One region of the Caldanaerobacter subterraneus subsp. tengcongensis MB4 genome, then DNA from elsewhere that is predicted to be linked to it. Evidence: riboswitches for the same ligand, from Rfam matches in the RefSeq annotation. Region 1 holds a riboswitch; each other region holds the start of a gene.
What was found. A riboswitch is a leader RNA that binds a small molecule or an ion and turns the genes downstream of it on or off. The one in region 1 is predicted to bind thiamine pyrophosphate.
Positions count from the first base shown of each region.

Region 1 (4,680 bases):
ATTGTGCAGTTGAAAGAATCAGCAAATATTATAAAGTAGAAAAAGCAAGCGAAGAACAAGAATATTTCATCAGATTTAGTCCAGAAGAAACGATAAATGTAATGAGAGTTTTGTCAAATGAAGCTGAAATTTCAAATATAAATTTTCACGATGATACTCTCGATATTATCATAGAGTCATTGTATAAGGGTGCAGAAAAATGAGGACATTGTATGTTTTCATGGGATATTTTGACTACTCAATAAAAAGACTCTTAATGTATAGAATTTACCTTATAGGAGAGCTTTTAAGTTCCCTAATTGTACCAATCCTAATAAACTTCTTTCTCTGGAGGTCTTTAATTGAAAGAAATCCCATAAATTACACTCTGAAAGAAATGATGATTTATATTATCATTTCTAATGCAATACTTCTATTCACAGAAATTCATGCTGAACATGACCTTGAAAAGGATATAAAAACCTACAGATTTGGCCAAAAGCTTTTACTTCCAGTGAATTATCTGACCAGTATTTCATACAGTCACATATCTTCAAGCCTTGCAAAGTTTGCAATTTTATATATGCCAGTAATTATTATGACCTCAATTTGGGCAAAAATTGAAATCCCAGCAAACCGGCTGTTATACCTACCTTTAGCGTTAATTTTGGGTTTTTTATTCAATGCTTTATTTTCCTTTATAATAGGATTGTTATCTTTTTGGCTGACAGAAATATGGGGCATAGCTGCCATCAGAAACTTACTGACAGGTCTTCTTTCAGGTGCCATTTTCCCTTTAGACCTTTTGCCTAGCAAAATTGAATCAATTATGCTAATGACTCCCTTCCCTTATATGACATACATCCCGTCAAAGCTTATATGTGATGCTAATTTTGACATTGAAATAGTAAATAAAGGATTGTTTATTTCGCTAGTCTGGGTGTTAATACTTGGTTTCATTGTTTTTTTACTTATGAAAAATGGATTAAAAAAATACACCTCTCATGGGGCGTGAAAACATGCTAATAGAATCTATAAGATTTTCAATTAAAAAAGCAATTCAATATAGAGCAAATTTGGTAAGCTGGTTTTTGGCAGACTTATCTTTATACACTGCAACATTTTTAGGCTATTACCTGCTTACTCAAAAAATTGACGTTTTTGGTGATTATAATAGAGAAGAAATTCTTTTTTATATAACCTGTTTCTTTTTAGTAAACAACCTATATGCAATTTTCTTTGCAGAAGCTGTTTCTAAGTTTGGACAATCAGTTTTAACAGGGTATTTTGATTTTGATTTACTAAAACCACAGCCTCTCATAAAATACATTGTACTAAAAAACCTAAATTTTCCTGCAGCTCTTTCAACCCCCTTGTTAATATTTCTAAATATATGGTGTATGAAAATATGTGGAATTAAATTGACAATAGCTTATATCATTTCAATTTTCAGTGCTTCTATTTTAATGGGACTTTTATTTTTCATAGTATACAGTTTTACTCTTTTTGGTTTAAGGTCTGAAGCAATTTCAGCGATAGTCTTGCAGCTTTTAACAATGGCAGAAAAACCTGATACGGTTTTCCCAAAAATCTTCCGTAATCTTCTCATATATGCAATTCCCATTTTCTTATTTAGTGCAATTCCTGCAAGGATTGCCCTTGGTAAGAGCAGTATATATGAGAATATATGGTGTTATTCATCTTCCTTATTATATTATTTGGTTTTAAAAATTATCCTTTACCAAGGGCTGAAAAAATACCAGTCGACAGGAGAATTGTGATTAAGATTATAAATTGCGTGACAGATAAAGCCTATAAAATTTGATGCTTTTGAAAATAAATTGGATTGAATTTTTCTAATCTTATGATATAATAGAAGCAAAAGAACTTAAAAAAATTGAATATCAAAGTGCTAGGGGAGCCAGAAATGGCTGAGAGGGGATTCGTTCCCGACCCTTAGAACCTGACCAGGGTAATGCCTGCGAAGGGAAGCACGTTTTACGGAATCTGTAAAAAGTGCTCACCTTTTCAGGTGGGCATATTTTTATTATCTTGGAGGTGAGTATATGAAATTAGCTCTTACAATTGCTGGTTCAGATTCAGGAGGAGGAGCAGGAATCCAGGCAGATTTGAAGACTTTTTCTGCCCACGGAGTATTTGGAATGAGCGTCATTACTTCAATAACAGCTCAGAACACTATGGGAGTTTTAGGAATTGAAGATGTAAGCCCTGACATGGTCTATTTGCAGATGAGAGCAATTTTTGAAGACCTGTATCCGGATGCAGTTAAGATAGGCATGGTATCCAATGAAGAGATTATAAAAACTATCGCAAAGGGCTTAAAAGAATACGGAGTAGAAAAAGTTGTTTTAGACCCAGTCATGATTGCGAAGAGTGGAGACCCTCTTTTAAAACCTGAGGCGATGAAAGCATTAAAGGAGGAGCTGTTGCCATTAAGCCTTGTTGTTACGCCAAATTTGATGGAAGCTAAGGAATTAACAGGAATGGAGATAAAGAACATTTCGGATATGAAGGAAGCTGCAAAGAAAATTTTAAGTTTAGGCGCAAAGGTAGTTTTGGTAAAGGGCGGACATTTAGAAGGAGAAGCGGTGGATGTGTTTTATGATGGAGTAGAATTTTACGAAATTAAAGCGGAGAGAATTAACACTAAAAACACACATGGGACAGGATGCACTTTTTCATCAGCTATAGCAGCAAACTTGGCTTTAGGATATGATTTGTTAGAGGCGGTGAAGAGGGCTAAAAGGTACATCACAGGAGCCATAAAAAATTCTCTTTCTATAGGGCATGGAGTGGGACCCACAAATCATTTCTGGAATGTTGAATTTAAAGAATAGAATAAGGAGGATGTTTGTTGTGGAAATAAGAGAACAGGTAGTTCTTGTTACAGGGTCTAGCCGAGGCTTAGGTGCTGCCATTGCTAAAGCTTTTGCTAGAGAAGGAGCCAGCGTGGTAGTAAATTATTATAAAAGCGAAGAAAAGGCGCAAAAATTGTCAGAGGAGCTGGGAAGAAATTCTGTTGCTATTAGAGCTGATGTAAGAGATTTTAATCAAGTAGCTTCAATGTTTGAAGAAGCAAAGAAGTATTTTGGGAAACCCGTCACTACTATTGTGAACAATGCGCTGATTGACTATGTTTTTGATCCGATGAACAGAAAAACTCCTGAAACAATTGAGTGGGAAGATTATTTAAAACAATTAGAAGGAGCTGTAAAAGGGGCCTTGAACACTATAAAAGCAGGACTTAAAGATATGAAAAAGATGCGCTTTGGCCGAATTATAAATATAGGGACTAATTTGTTTCAGAATCCAGTGGTTCCTTACCACGATTATACCACTGCTAAAGCTGCTCTGATCGGTTTTACACGCAATATGGCAAAAGAATTGGGAGAGTATGGCATCACTGTCAACATGGTAAGCGGAGGGCTTTTAAAAGTTACAGATGCGAGTTCGGCTACCAGCAAAGAGGTTTTTGATTTAATTGAACAGACCACTCCTTTGAAGAAAGTTACTGCTCATGAAGATTTGGCTGATGTAGTGCTGTTTTTTGCTTCACCTTGGGCGAGAGCGGTAACAGGGCAAAATTTGGTTGTAGATGGCGGCCTTGTGATGGATTGAATAAGGGGGTAAAGGTTGTGAAGAGGATAGACTTTACTTTGTATGCTATCACTGACAGGTCCTTTATAAAAGGGATGGACATAGCTGAAGCGGTGGAGATAGCTATTAAAAATGGTGTTACTGTGGTTCAGCTGAGGGAAAAAGATATATCCAGCAGAGAATTCTATGAAATTGCCCTTAAAGTAAAGGAAGTTACAAGAAAATATAATGTTCCTCTAATTATAAATGACAGAGTTGATATAGCCCTGGCTGTAGATGCCGAAGGTGTACATGTAGGGCCTGATGATTTGCCTGTTGGCGTTGTGAGGAGAATATTGGGACCTGACAAAATAGTGGGAGGGTCTGCGTATTCCGTTGAAGAAGCTTTAAAAGCAGAAAAAGAAGGAGCTGACTACATAGGAGCAGGATCCGTATTTGCACAGCCTGTAAAACCTGAAGCAGAGGTCATAGGTATAGAAGGAGTTAGAAAAATAAAAGAAGCTGTAAATATACCTGTGGTAGCCATAGGAGGGGTAAATAAAACTAATGCTTATGAAGTGATTTTGCATTCAGGAGTAGATGGGATATCTGCAATAGCAGGTATTTTTGATGGAGATATTGAGGCTAATACGAAAGATATGTTAAGGGAAATAAGAAGAGCTTTTAAAGAGAGGGGGAAATAATATGGGGAGTGAGGTTTTGAAGCTTTTAAGAGACAAAAAACCTCTTATACATCATATTACAAATGTGGTTACAGTAAATGACTGTGCTAATGTAACTTTGGCTATAGGGGCATTGCCTGTCATGGCATATGCCCCTGAAGAAGTAGAAGAAATGGTGAAAAATGCCAATGCTCTTGTTCTAAATATAGGCACTTTAAGCGTGGAAGAAGTTAATACCATGATAAAAGCAGGTAAAACGGCAAACCAGCACGGCGTACCTGTGATTCTTGACCCGGTTGGAGCCGGAGCAACAAGTTTGAGGACTAAAAGCGCTAAGAGGATTATTGAGGAAGTCAGGGTTAGTGTGATAAAGGGAAATAGCGCAGAAATTTCTACTTTAAGTGGGAGAACAGGAAAAATA
Region 1 is NC_003869.1:2,137,578-2,142,257, reverse strand. Features, by position in the region: gene TTE_RS10660 (ABC transporter ATP-binding protein) at 1-203, shown strand, start outside; gene TTE_RS10655 (ABC transporter permease) at 200-994, shown strand; gene TTE_RS10650 (ABC transporter permease) at 999-1,760, shown strand; TPP riboswitch at 1,884-1,986, shown strand; gene thiD (bifunctional hydroxymethylpyrimidine kinase/phosphomethylpyrimidine kinase) at 2,046-2,837, shown strand; gene TTE_RS10640 (3-oxoacyl-ACP reductase) at 2,857-3,618, shown strand; gene thiE (thiamine phosphate synthase) at 3,645-4,280, shown strand; gene thiM (hydroxyethylthiazole kinase) at 4,282-4,680, shown strand, end outside.

Region 2 (4,680 bases), 260 kb from region 1:
GTGGAGTTTTCAGAGCTTTGAGCAAGAGTGTTTCAATGTCATGGATTATAGCATTGGCGGTTATTGTACTTTTTGGGATAATATCAGTCCTGTATTCTATTGCCATGCCTAAATTCATGTTGATGCAAAAATTAATTGACAGGCTCAATTTAGTTACACGTGAAAATCTATCAGGGATAATGGTGGTAAGGGCTTTTAACAATCAAAAGTTTGAAGAAGAAAGATTTGACAAAGCAAACCAGGATGTGACCAAAGTGGGTCTTTTCGTAAACCGCGCTATGGCGATACTGTTTCCTTCAATGATGCTTGTGATGAATGGTGTAACTCTTTTGATAGTGTGGGTAGGGGCTCATCAAATAGAAAATTCCAGCATGAGAGTTGGAGACATGATGGCCTTTATGCAGTACGCTATACAGATAATATTTGCTTTCCTGATGTTTTCAATGCTTTTTATAATGATTCCGAGAGCTTCTGTTTCAGCAGAGCGTATTGCTGAGGTTTTAGAAACAGAGCCCTCTATAAAAGACCCAGAAAATCCAAAGCAGTTTGATGAAACACAAGCAGGAACAGTGGAATTTAGAAATGTGTCTTTCAAATACCCTGGAGCTGAAGATTATGCTCTAAAGGATGTGAGCTTCAAAGTTTTGCCTGGTCAGACAGTAGGCATAATAGGAAGAACTGGTTCTGGTAAAAGTACTTTAGTTAATTTGATACTGAGATTTTACGATGTTACAGAAGGGCAAGTGCTGGTGGATGGGGTGGATGTAAGAGAAGTGAAACAAGAGGACCTTCGCCGCAGAATAGGGTACGTGCCTCAGAAAAGCTGGCTTTTCAGCGGTACTATTAAGTCAAATTTGAAATATGGTAACGACCTGGCTACTGAGGAAGACTTAATAGAAGCAGCGGAAATTGCACAGGCGATGGAGTTTATAAATGAAAAGCCCAAAAAGTTTGACACAGAAATTGCTCAAGGGGGAACAAACGTATCAGGAGGTCAAAAGCAAAGGCTTTCCATTGCTCGTGCCCTTGTTAAAAAACCTGAGATATACATTTTTGATGAGAGTTTTTCTGCCCTTGACTTTAGGACAGAAGCAGCTTTAAGGAAAGCTATTAAGGAAAAGCTAAAAGGCAGCACTGTCATAATGGTATCTCAAAGAGTTTCTACCCTTTTTAATGCAGATCAGATAATTGTTTTGGAGGAAGGAAGAGTTGTTGGCATAGGTAAGCACAAAGATTTAATGAGGACTTGTCCAACCTATAGAGATATTGCTTTGTCGCAGCTTAAGGAGGAGGAATTAGCATGAGCGGAGACAGAAAAGTAGATTCCAAAATGCCGCCAATTCCACATATGGGTAGGGGTGGAGGACCTCGGGCTTTAGTACGTGGAGCAGAAAAAGCAAAAGATTTTAAGGGAACGATGAAAAAATTTATAAAGTATTTGTCTGAGTATAAAATCTCTATAATAACGGTAATTTTACTGGCAATATTAAGTACCTCCTTTTCCATTGCAGGACCTAAAATATTGAGTAAAGCTATCACCAAAATTTTTGAAGGTGTGATGAACAGAATAACAGGTCAGGGAAGCGGAATAGATTTTGAATATATTGGAAGGATAATTTTAATCCTCATTGGATTATACGGGCTAAGCGCTTTATTTGGCTATTTGCAGGGCTGGATAATGTCCGGTGTTGCAATGAAAGTTACCTACAAATTTAGAAGGGAAATTTCTGAGAAGATTAATCGACTTCCTTTGAAATATTTTGAAGGCACGAATCAAGGAGAAATACTTTCTCGTATCACAAATGACGTAGATACAATTACACAGACTCTCAATCAAAGCTTGACACAGATAATTACTTCTGTGACCACAGTTATTGGCGTTCTGATTATGATGCTTACAATAAACTGGCTTATGACGTTGGTTGCTCTTTTGATTATACCTCTGTCTTCTTTAGTAATTGCTTTTATTGTAAAGTATTCTCAAAAATATTTTAGAGAGCAGCAAGATTATTTAGGGCATGTAAATGGGCATGTGGAGGAAATGTATGGAGGACATCACATAGTAAAAGCGTTTAATGGAGAAAAAAAGAGTATAGCCAAATTTGATGAGCTTAATAGCACTTGGTATGATGCTGCTTGGAAGTCACAGTTTTTGACAGGTGTTATGATGCCCCTTATGAATGTGATAGGCAATCTAGGGTATGTCGCTGTTACAGTTTTAGGAAGTTGGTTGGTCATCAAAAATGCGATAGAAGTGGGAGATATACAGGCTTTTATACAGTACATTAGGTCTTTCACTCAGCCAATTGCGCAGATTGCAAATATTTCCAATATACTTCAGCAGACAGCAGCCTGTGCTGAGAGAGTTTTTGAGTTTTTGGAAGAAGAGGAGGAAGTGCCTGACAATCCTAAGCCGATAAAATTGGAGGATATAAAAGGAGACGTTGAATTTAGGAATGTCAAATTTGGCTATAGGCCAGATAAAATAGTCATAAATAACTTTTCTGCTAAGATTAAAGCAGGGCAAAAAGTTGCAATTGTTGGTCCTACTGGTGCAGGAAAAACTACAATTGTCAAGCTTTTAATGAGATTTTACGATGTAAATGAAGGTGCTATCTTAATTGACGGTCACGATATAAGAGAATTTTCAAGGGAAGATTTAAGGTCCCTCTTTGGAATGGTGCTTCAAGACACCTGGCTTTACAATGGAACTATCATGGACAATATAAGATATGGCAGACTTGACGCAACCGATGAGGAAGTGATTAAAGCTGCTAAAGCAGCACACGTTCACAGCTTTGTCAAGAGCCTGCCTGGTGGATATAACATGATGATAAATGAAGAGAGTACTAACATTTCTCAGGGACAAAAGCAGCTTATTACAATAGCAAGAGCCATATTAAAAGACCCAAAAATTCTCATACTGGATGAGGCTACAAGCTCTGTAGATACTTTAACTGAAATACAGATACAAAAAGCGATGGATTATCTCATGAAAGGGCGCACAAGCTTTATAATCGCTCACAGGCTTTCTACAATAAAAGATGCAGATTTAATACTCGTTATGGACCATGGAGATATAGTAGAACAGGGAACCCATGAAGAACTTCTCAAAAAAGGCGGCTTCTATGCTAAACTTTACAACAGCCAGTTTGAGAGAGAAGAGGAGCAGCTTGTAAGTTAAAAGTATTGACACATAGCATAAAAAGTGGTAAAGTTAAAAATAAGCAAAACAAAATACGGGTGGTTATGTCCGCTGGGGGAGCCTGAAAAGGCTGAGACGGCAGAAATGCCGAACCCTTGGAACCTGATGAGGGTAATGCCTCCGTAGGGAATGCGGGCTCAAAAGGCACCGCATGAGGCGGTGCCTTTTTTCAGCGAACATAACCTCCTAAAAATGGAGGTGTTTTTGTTTATGTCCTATATTTTAAGCATATTTTCTGATTTTGCAGAGATAAAACCAGTGACCCTTTCTGTAATCCTAGCAATTTTGCTGGCAGCTTTTCTCTTGTATCTTATGAGGAAAAGTGTCAAGTTTGACACAAAAATGCTTGTTTATGGGGCCCTCTCAATTGCTATAGCTTTTGTTCTATCTTATATAAGGTTTTACCACTGGCCCCAAGGGGGATCTATTACACCTGCCAGCATGCTTCCACTGTTTGTTTTTGCCTATTACTACGGTCCCGGTCCAGGAATTGTCGTTGGAATGGCCTATGGGTTTTTGCAGCTGATTCAAGATCCTTTTATAGTACAATGGGTACAGGTTCTTTTGGATTATCCTTTGGCTTTTGGCGCTTTAGGGCTTGCAGGCTTTTTTAGAAAAAATTTAAGTTTGGGAATTTTAGTCGGCGGTTTTGGAAGATTTTTCTCCCACTTTTTGTCTGGAATATTCTTTTTTGCAAGCTATGCTCCAAAAGGTATGAACCCCATAGTGTATTCACTTTTAGTTAATGGCAGTATCATAGGAACAGAGGTTTTAATTTGTTTTGTAGTTTCCTTAATTCCTCAAGTGAGAAATGCCATAGAAGAAGTTAAGAAAAGAGCTTTGGCTTAAAAAGGGGATAGGGCCCCTTTATTTTTTTAAAATTGTGAAATCAACATGGAGGAATTTGAGGGTGAGCTCATAAGAGAGACATTTTATAAAAATTATGATAAGATAGAAATGAAGACTTTTAAAGAGGTGGCCTGTCAATGGAATTAAGAAAAATACTGCAGGACAAGGACAGAAATATATTTTTCTACATCAATGAGAGGATAAAATGCAGCCTCTTGGATAAAATAATGCCCAAAATAACTCATGCGGGTGGCCCTGTTTTCACCGTGTTTGTGACAGTATTTTTGGCCCTTTTTGGTAAAAATAATGTCAAAACGTCTGCGATAGAGGCTTTGTTTTCCCTTATAAGTAGTCATCTTTTTGTGCAACTGTTGAAGAGAAAATACACAAGGCCTCGCCCTTATATGGTGCTTGCAAATGCTAACACTTTTCGTCAATTATTAAAAGATTATTCTTTTCCTTCTGGACATGCGACTGCCAGTTTTTCTCTCGCAATGACTTTTTCAATATTCTTTCCCAACCTTGCAATTATCTTTGTTTCTCTTGCAGTACTTGTTGGACTTTCTAGAATATACATGGGGCTTCACTATCCTTCCGATGTTTTAATGGGTTCTACAATAGGCATT
Region 2 is NC_003869.1:2,398,228-2,402,907, reverse strand. Features, by position in the region: gene TTE_RS12025 (ABC transporter ATP-binding protein) at 1-1,304, shown strand, start outside; gene TTE_RS12020 (ABC transporter ATP-binding protein) at 1,331-3,184, shown strand; TPP riboswitch at 3,249-3,352, shown strand; gene thiT (energy-coupled thiamine transporter ThiT) at 3,416-4,054, shown strand; gene TTE_RS12010 (phosphatase PAP2 family protein) at 4,192-4,680, shown strand, end outside.
Region 2: another riboswitch for thiamine pyrophosphate. It lies ahead of thiT (energy-coupled thiamine transporter ThiT); the one in region 1 lies ahead of thiD (bifunctional hydroxymethylpyrimidine kinase/phosphomethylpyrimidine kinase).

Region 3 (4,680 bases), 460 kb from region 1:
GATATGCTGCTATGATACCTGTCAGCGAATAAATTATTAATAGCTCTTTTTTACTGAGCCTTGTTTTAATAACTGCCATTGTAGATATCGCAGCAGAGTATACATCCATAAAAGTGGTTGTCACTGTTGATAAAAGTATTATTAGCAATGGTATAAACCCAGATTTTATTGATGCAAAATATGAAATTATATCTTTCCCTCCCGTCTTTAAGGAAACAAAAAGCCCTATAAAATACATAAAGCAGCTTGCAATAAAATAACCTAAAAATGTATATATAAAGCTAGATTTTCTATTTTCACTGTTGATCGTATAATCTCCTACTAAAGGCAGCCAGGATACAGGCATAGCAACGGCAAGTTCGATTGCATCTGCAAAACTTATGTTACCTTCTGGTGTTAAAATTTCCCCGCCCTTTAAAAATGCTACAACACCAATAGTCAATATAAACAACAATATTACTGCAATGTTATTTACCCAGTATGCTTCACTTTCAAAAAATAGTGACCATAATAAAACAGATATGCCTACAAAAAGTATTCCTACACTAACAGACATACCAAGAGCACCATTAAAAGCTTTTGCTGATTGTATAATCATGACTGCTGTCCATCCAATCAATTGCAAAATGTTTAGTGCCCCTAAAAAAATTGTACCCTTATTGCACAAAACAACTTTTGTTGATTTTATTGCTGGCAACTTGAGGATATATGACATAAGACCCCCAAGCGAGAAAAATAATGTACCAATGATATGGCCTATTAAAATAGCCAACAAACCTTTAGTTAAACCCAGAGGTGCAAATAGCGAACCTGTATAGATTTCAGCAATTGAGATTGCTGCACCTGCCCATATTAGAAAAAGGGTAAAATTTTTAATTTTCATAATTCACACCTGCTTTCTTAATTTAAATTTATGAGATAAATTTCTTATATTTTGCTAAAACCAATACCACTACATATCCTATCACCGAGCCTATTGTACTTGAAAGCGAAAATGGAATGACAAACATAAAAGCCGCGCCGGAACTTCCCAGTATATACTTAGCTATAGGATAAGAAAGCAAAGCCCCTATAATGCCTGTACCTATAACTTCTCCTATAGAGGCAAAATAAAACTTACGTGTAAATCTATAAAGATATCCAGCAATGAATGCACCAACCATTCCTCCTGGAAATGCCAAAAGCGATCCAACACCAAGGATGTTCCTCAATAGTCCTATAATAAAAGCTACTTCTAACGCTCCCCAAGGACCCAAAAAAACTGCTGAAATAACATTAATAGCATGTTGAACGGGTGTAACTTTGGCAACACCTACACTAAACCATACATATTGAGAAGTCAAGGTGCCTATAGCAATAATAAGTGCCATAAAAACCATACGATGTATTTTATTCATACTTCCACCTTCCTATCTTTTTCTATTATCTCCGGCGTGAGATTATATATCTCATCAAAAAATGTCACTTTAAAACTGCCGGGCCCTTTGACATTGCTGCTTTGAGCAGCTCTTTCCCCTGCTATTCCAAAAGCTACAAAAGCTTCTACTGTAGCTTCAAAATAATCTTCACATACTCCGCAGAAGCTTGCTACTACAGAGGTAAGCATACAACCTGTGCCGGTGATTCTTTTTTCATTTCAAATTCCTCCTATCGTTTATCGCTTTTGCTATAACCTCCAAAAGTTTTCTTGTATTGTTTTCTATATCCCCATAAAATACAGCTGAAACTGAAGATATCCCGTCTACTCCCGACTTTAACATGACTTCATAAGCATTATCCTTCGTTATACCTCCTATTGCAACGACTGGAATAGTAACAGCCTCTTTTATCCTTTTCAGCCCTTCTATTCCAATGGCTTCCGCTTCCGGCTTTGTAGGAGTCTTAAACACTGCTCCTACCCCTAAATAATCCGCTCCATCCCTTTGTGCTTTTAAAGCTTCCTCCACTGTCCTCGCTGATACCCCTACTATTTTATGAGGACCTATCATTCTCCTTACAACATCTGCTGGCAAATCCTCCTGTCCAACGTGAACTCCATCTGCATCTACTGCCAAAGCTATATCCACTCTGTCGTTAATAATGAGAGGAATTTTATTTCTTTTTGTCACTTCTTTAACTTTAAGAGCAATTTCATAAAATTCCCTACTTGATATATCTTTTTCTCTCAGTTGAATTATTGTTGCACCGCCTTTTATTGCTAGTTCTACTGCGTCAGCAATATCCATATCCTTTATGTAAGACCTATCCGTTATAGCATAAAGGGTTAAGTCCATATCTCACACCTTCCTTATTTCTATATTCCAAAAATGGTTAGTGGGACCTACTCCATGCCCTATGGCCAATGAATGTTTTATAGCCCCTGCATGACAGGGTCCAGCACAGCATTTTTTACATTGTAATCTTTTAATCCTTTTGCAATCATCTTAATTATGTCTTCATTAGACACCATACCTATCTTCACTGCACAGGGATACAAATCCTCAAAAATTGCCCTCATTTGCAGATACACCATATCAGGACTTATATCCTCAATTCCTAAAACCCCCATGGTATTTTGCGCTGTTATTGAAGTAATGACACTCATGCCGTATACTCCATGGGCTGAAAAAGTCTTTAAATCTGCTTGAATTCCTGCTCCTCCCCCAGAGTCAGAACCGGCAATTGTAAGAGCTAACTTCCATATGACCACCTCCAAAATAATAAAATGAGCCCACCTGTTCAGGTGAGCACTTTTTACAGACTCAATAAAACGTGCTTCCCTTCGCAGGCATTACCCTGGTCAGGTTCTAAGGGTCGGGAACGAATCCCCTCTCAGCCATTTCTGGCTCCCCTAGCACTTGAGTATTTAATTTTTCAATTACAGCTTTATTTTTATTATATCATAAAGATTAAAAAAATTGAATTCCTACAATTTCCACGTCCGTGTCAAGGTTTCGCAGGTAAAATTTTTTAAAAAATGGTTCTATAATAAATGTTGGGGTGGATGAAAAACATCCTACAAAAAAAGAGCGCACTTATTCTGAATGCCTGCTATAATAGAAGTGGTTAAAACAACCCAACAAAAGGAAGCATCAGAATAAGTGCAAAGTAATTATATCACAAATCTTTTAAAATCTGAAGATATAATTTGGGAAAACATTATAGGAAATGACGATAGAATAGAGTTTCACATCAAAATGAAGCAAAAGCCTCACGTTTGTCCAAAATGCGGGAAATTAACATCTAAAATTAAGGAAATTCTGGAGAGAGGAAATATCATTGCATTGTTGTAGACCCCAAAGAAAGAAAAATTTTAGATATTTTAAATGACAGAAAGCAAGAGAATTTAAGTGAATATTTCAAAAGATTTAGAAACAGAAACAAAGTAAAATGGGTTACTATAGATATGTGGAGACCTTTTGCTGATATAACAAAAATATATTTTAAAGGAGCCAAAATAGCCATAGACAAATTTCATTTTACAAGGTATGTATATTGGGCAGTAGAGAATGTAAGAAAGAGAGTACAAAAGGAATTGCCGGCTAATAAAAGAAAATATTTTAAAAAGAGCTGGAGGCTGCTTTTTGCAAAATACGATACTTTGACAGAAAAACAAAAAGAAAAAGTAGAAGTAATGTTTTGGTACAGTGATGATTTAAAGATGGCATACCAGTTAAAAGAACAATTCGATAAAGTATTAAAAAACCAATCTTCAGAAGAAACAAAAATAGAATTAAAAAACGGATACAACCAGCCAAAGAAAGCAAAATTGATGAATTTAAGAGACGTGTGCAGGTATTTAACAGTTGGTTTGAAGAAATAACTAATGCGAGTGTTTCCTTATAGTAACTCTGTAACAGAAGGTTATAATAACAAAATCATATATGAAAAACTAAGAGGTAGGCATTCAGAAAAATACCCACCCCAACTATTGACAAAGAGCCACTATATTTTATGGAGGCGACACCCGGATTCGAACCGGGGAATCGGGGTTTTGCAGACCCCTGCCTTACCGCTTGGCTATGTCGCCTTATGGAGCGGGCAACGAGACTCGAACTCGCGACCCTCACCTTGGCAAGGTGATGCTCTGCCAACTGAGCTATGCCCGCTTGGATGGTGCCCCGAAGTGGAATCGAACCACTGACACAGGGATTTTCAGTCCCTTGCTCTACCTACTGAGCTATCGGGGCAGGATGGCGACCCAGAAGGGACTTGAACCCTCGGCCTCCAGCGTGACAGGCTGGCGCTCTAACCAGCTGAGCTACTGGGCCATGGTGGTCGCGATAGGACTTGAACCTATGACCCCCTGCTTGTAAGGCAGGTGCTCTCCCAGCTGAGCTACACGACCAATTTTGCTCCATGCAAGTAATAGTATACATAAAAAACTCTCAATAGTCAACACCCAATTTCATAAATCAGCATCAATTTTCCGCTTCTTTTAAAAGCTCCTCAAGTCTTTCTCTAGTTATAAAATACTTTTTGCCGCAGAAATGGCACACAGTCTCAATACCTTGTTCTTCTTTAATAAGTTTTTGTATCTCTTCTTTCCCTAAGGCAAGAATAGCACTCTCGAATCTTTCCTGTGAACAGTCGCACTCGTATTTTAGCGGTATTTTCTCTAAAAATTTTACTTCTTCCTCTTCAAAAATAGAGGTCAAAATATCTTCCGGAGTCTTCCCCTGCCTCAAAAGGTCTGTTACA
Region 3 is NC_003869.1:1,678,683-1,683,362, forward strand. Features, by position in the region: gene cytX (putative hydroxymethylpyrimidine transporter CytX) at 1-883, opposite strand, end outside; gene thiW (energy coupling factor transporter S component ThiW) at 912-1,397, opposite strand; partial or broken gene TTE_RS08285 (hydroxyethylthiazole kinase) at 1,394-1,624, opposite strand; gene thiE (thiamine phosphate synthase) at 1,632-2,273, opposite strand; partial or broken gene TTE_RS08295 (hydroxymethylpyrimidine/phosphomethylpyrimidine kinase) at 2,363-2,683, opposite strand; TPP riboswitch at 2,740-2,842, opposite strand; gene TTE_RS08300 (transposase) at 3,299-3,802, shown strand; tRNA gene TTE_RS08305 (tRNA-Cys) at 3,935-4,009, opposite strand; tRNA gene TTE_RS08310 (tRNA-Gly) at 4,013-4,088, opposite strand; tRNA gene TTE_RS08315 (tRNA-Phe) at 4,094-4,169, opposite strand; tRNA gene TTE_RS08320 (tRNA-Asp) at 4,174-4,250, opposite strand; tRNA gene TTE_RS08325 (tRNA-Val) at 4,252-4,327, opposite strand; gene hslO (Hsp33 family molecular chaperone HslO) at 4,401-4,680, opposite strand, start outside.
Region 3: another riboswitch for thiamine pyrophosphate. It lies ahead of TTE_RS08295 (hydroxymethylpyrimidine/phosphomethylpyrimidine kinase); the one in region 1 lies ahead of thiD (bifunctional hydroxymethylpyrimidine kinase/phosphomethylpyrimidine kinase).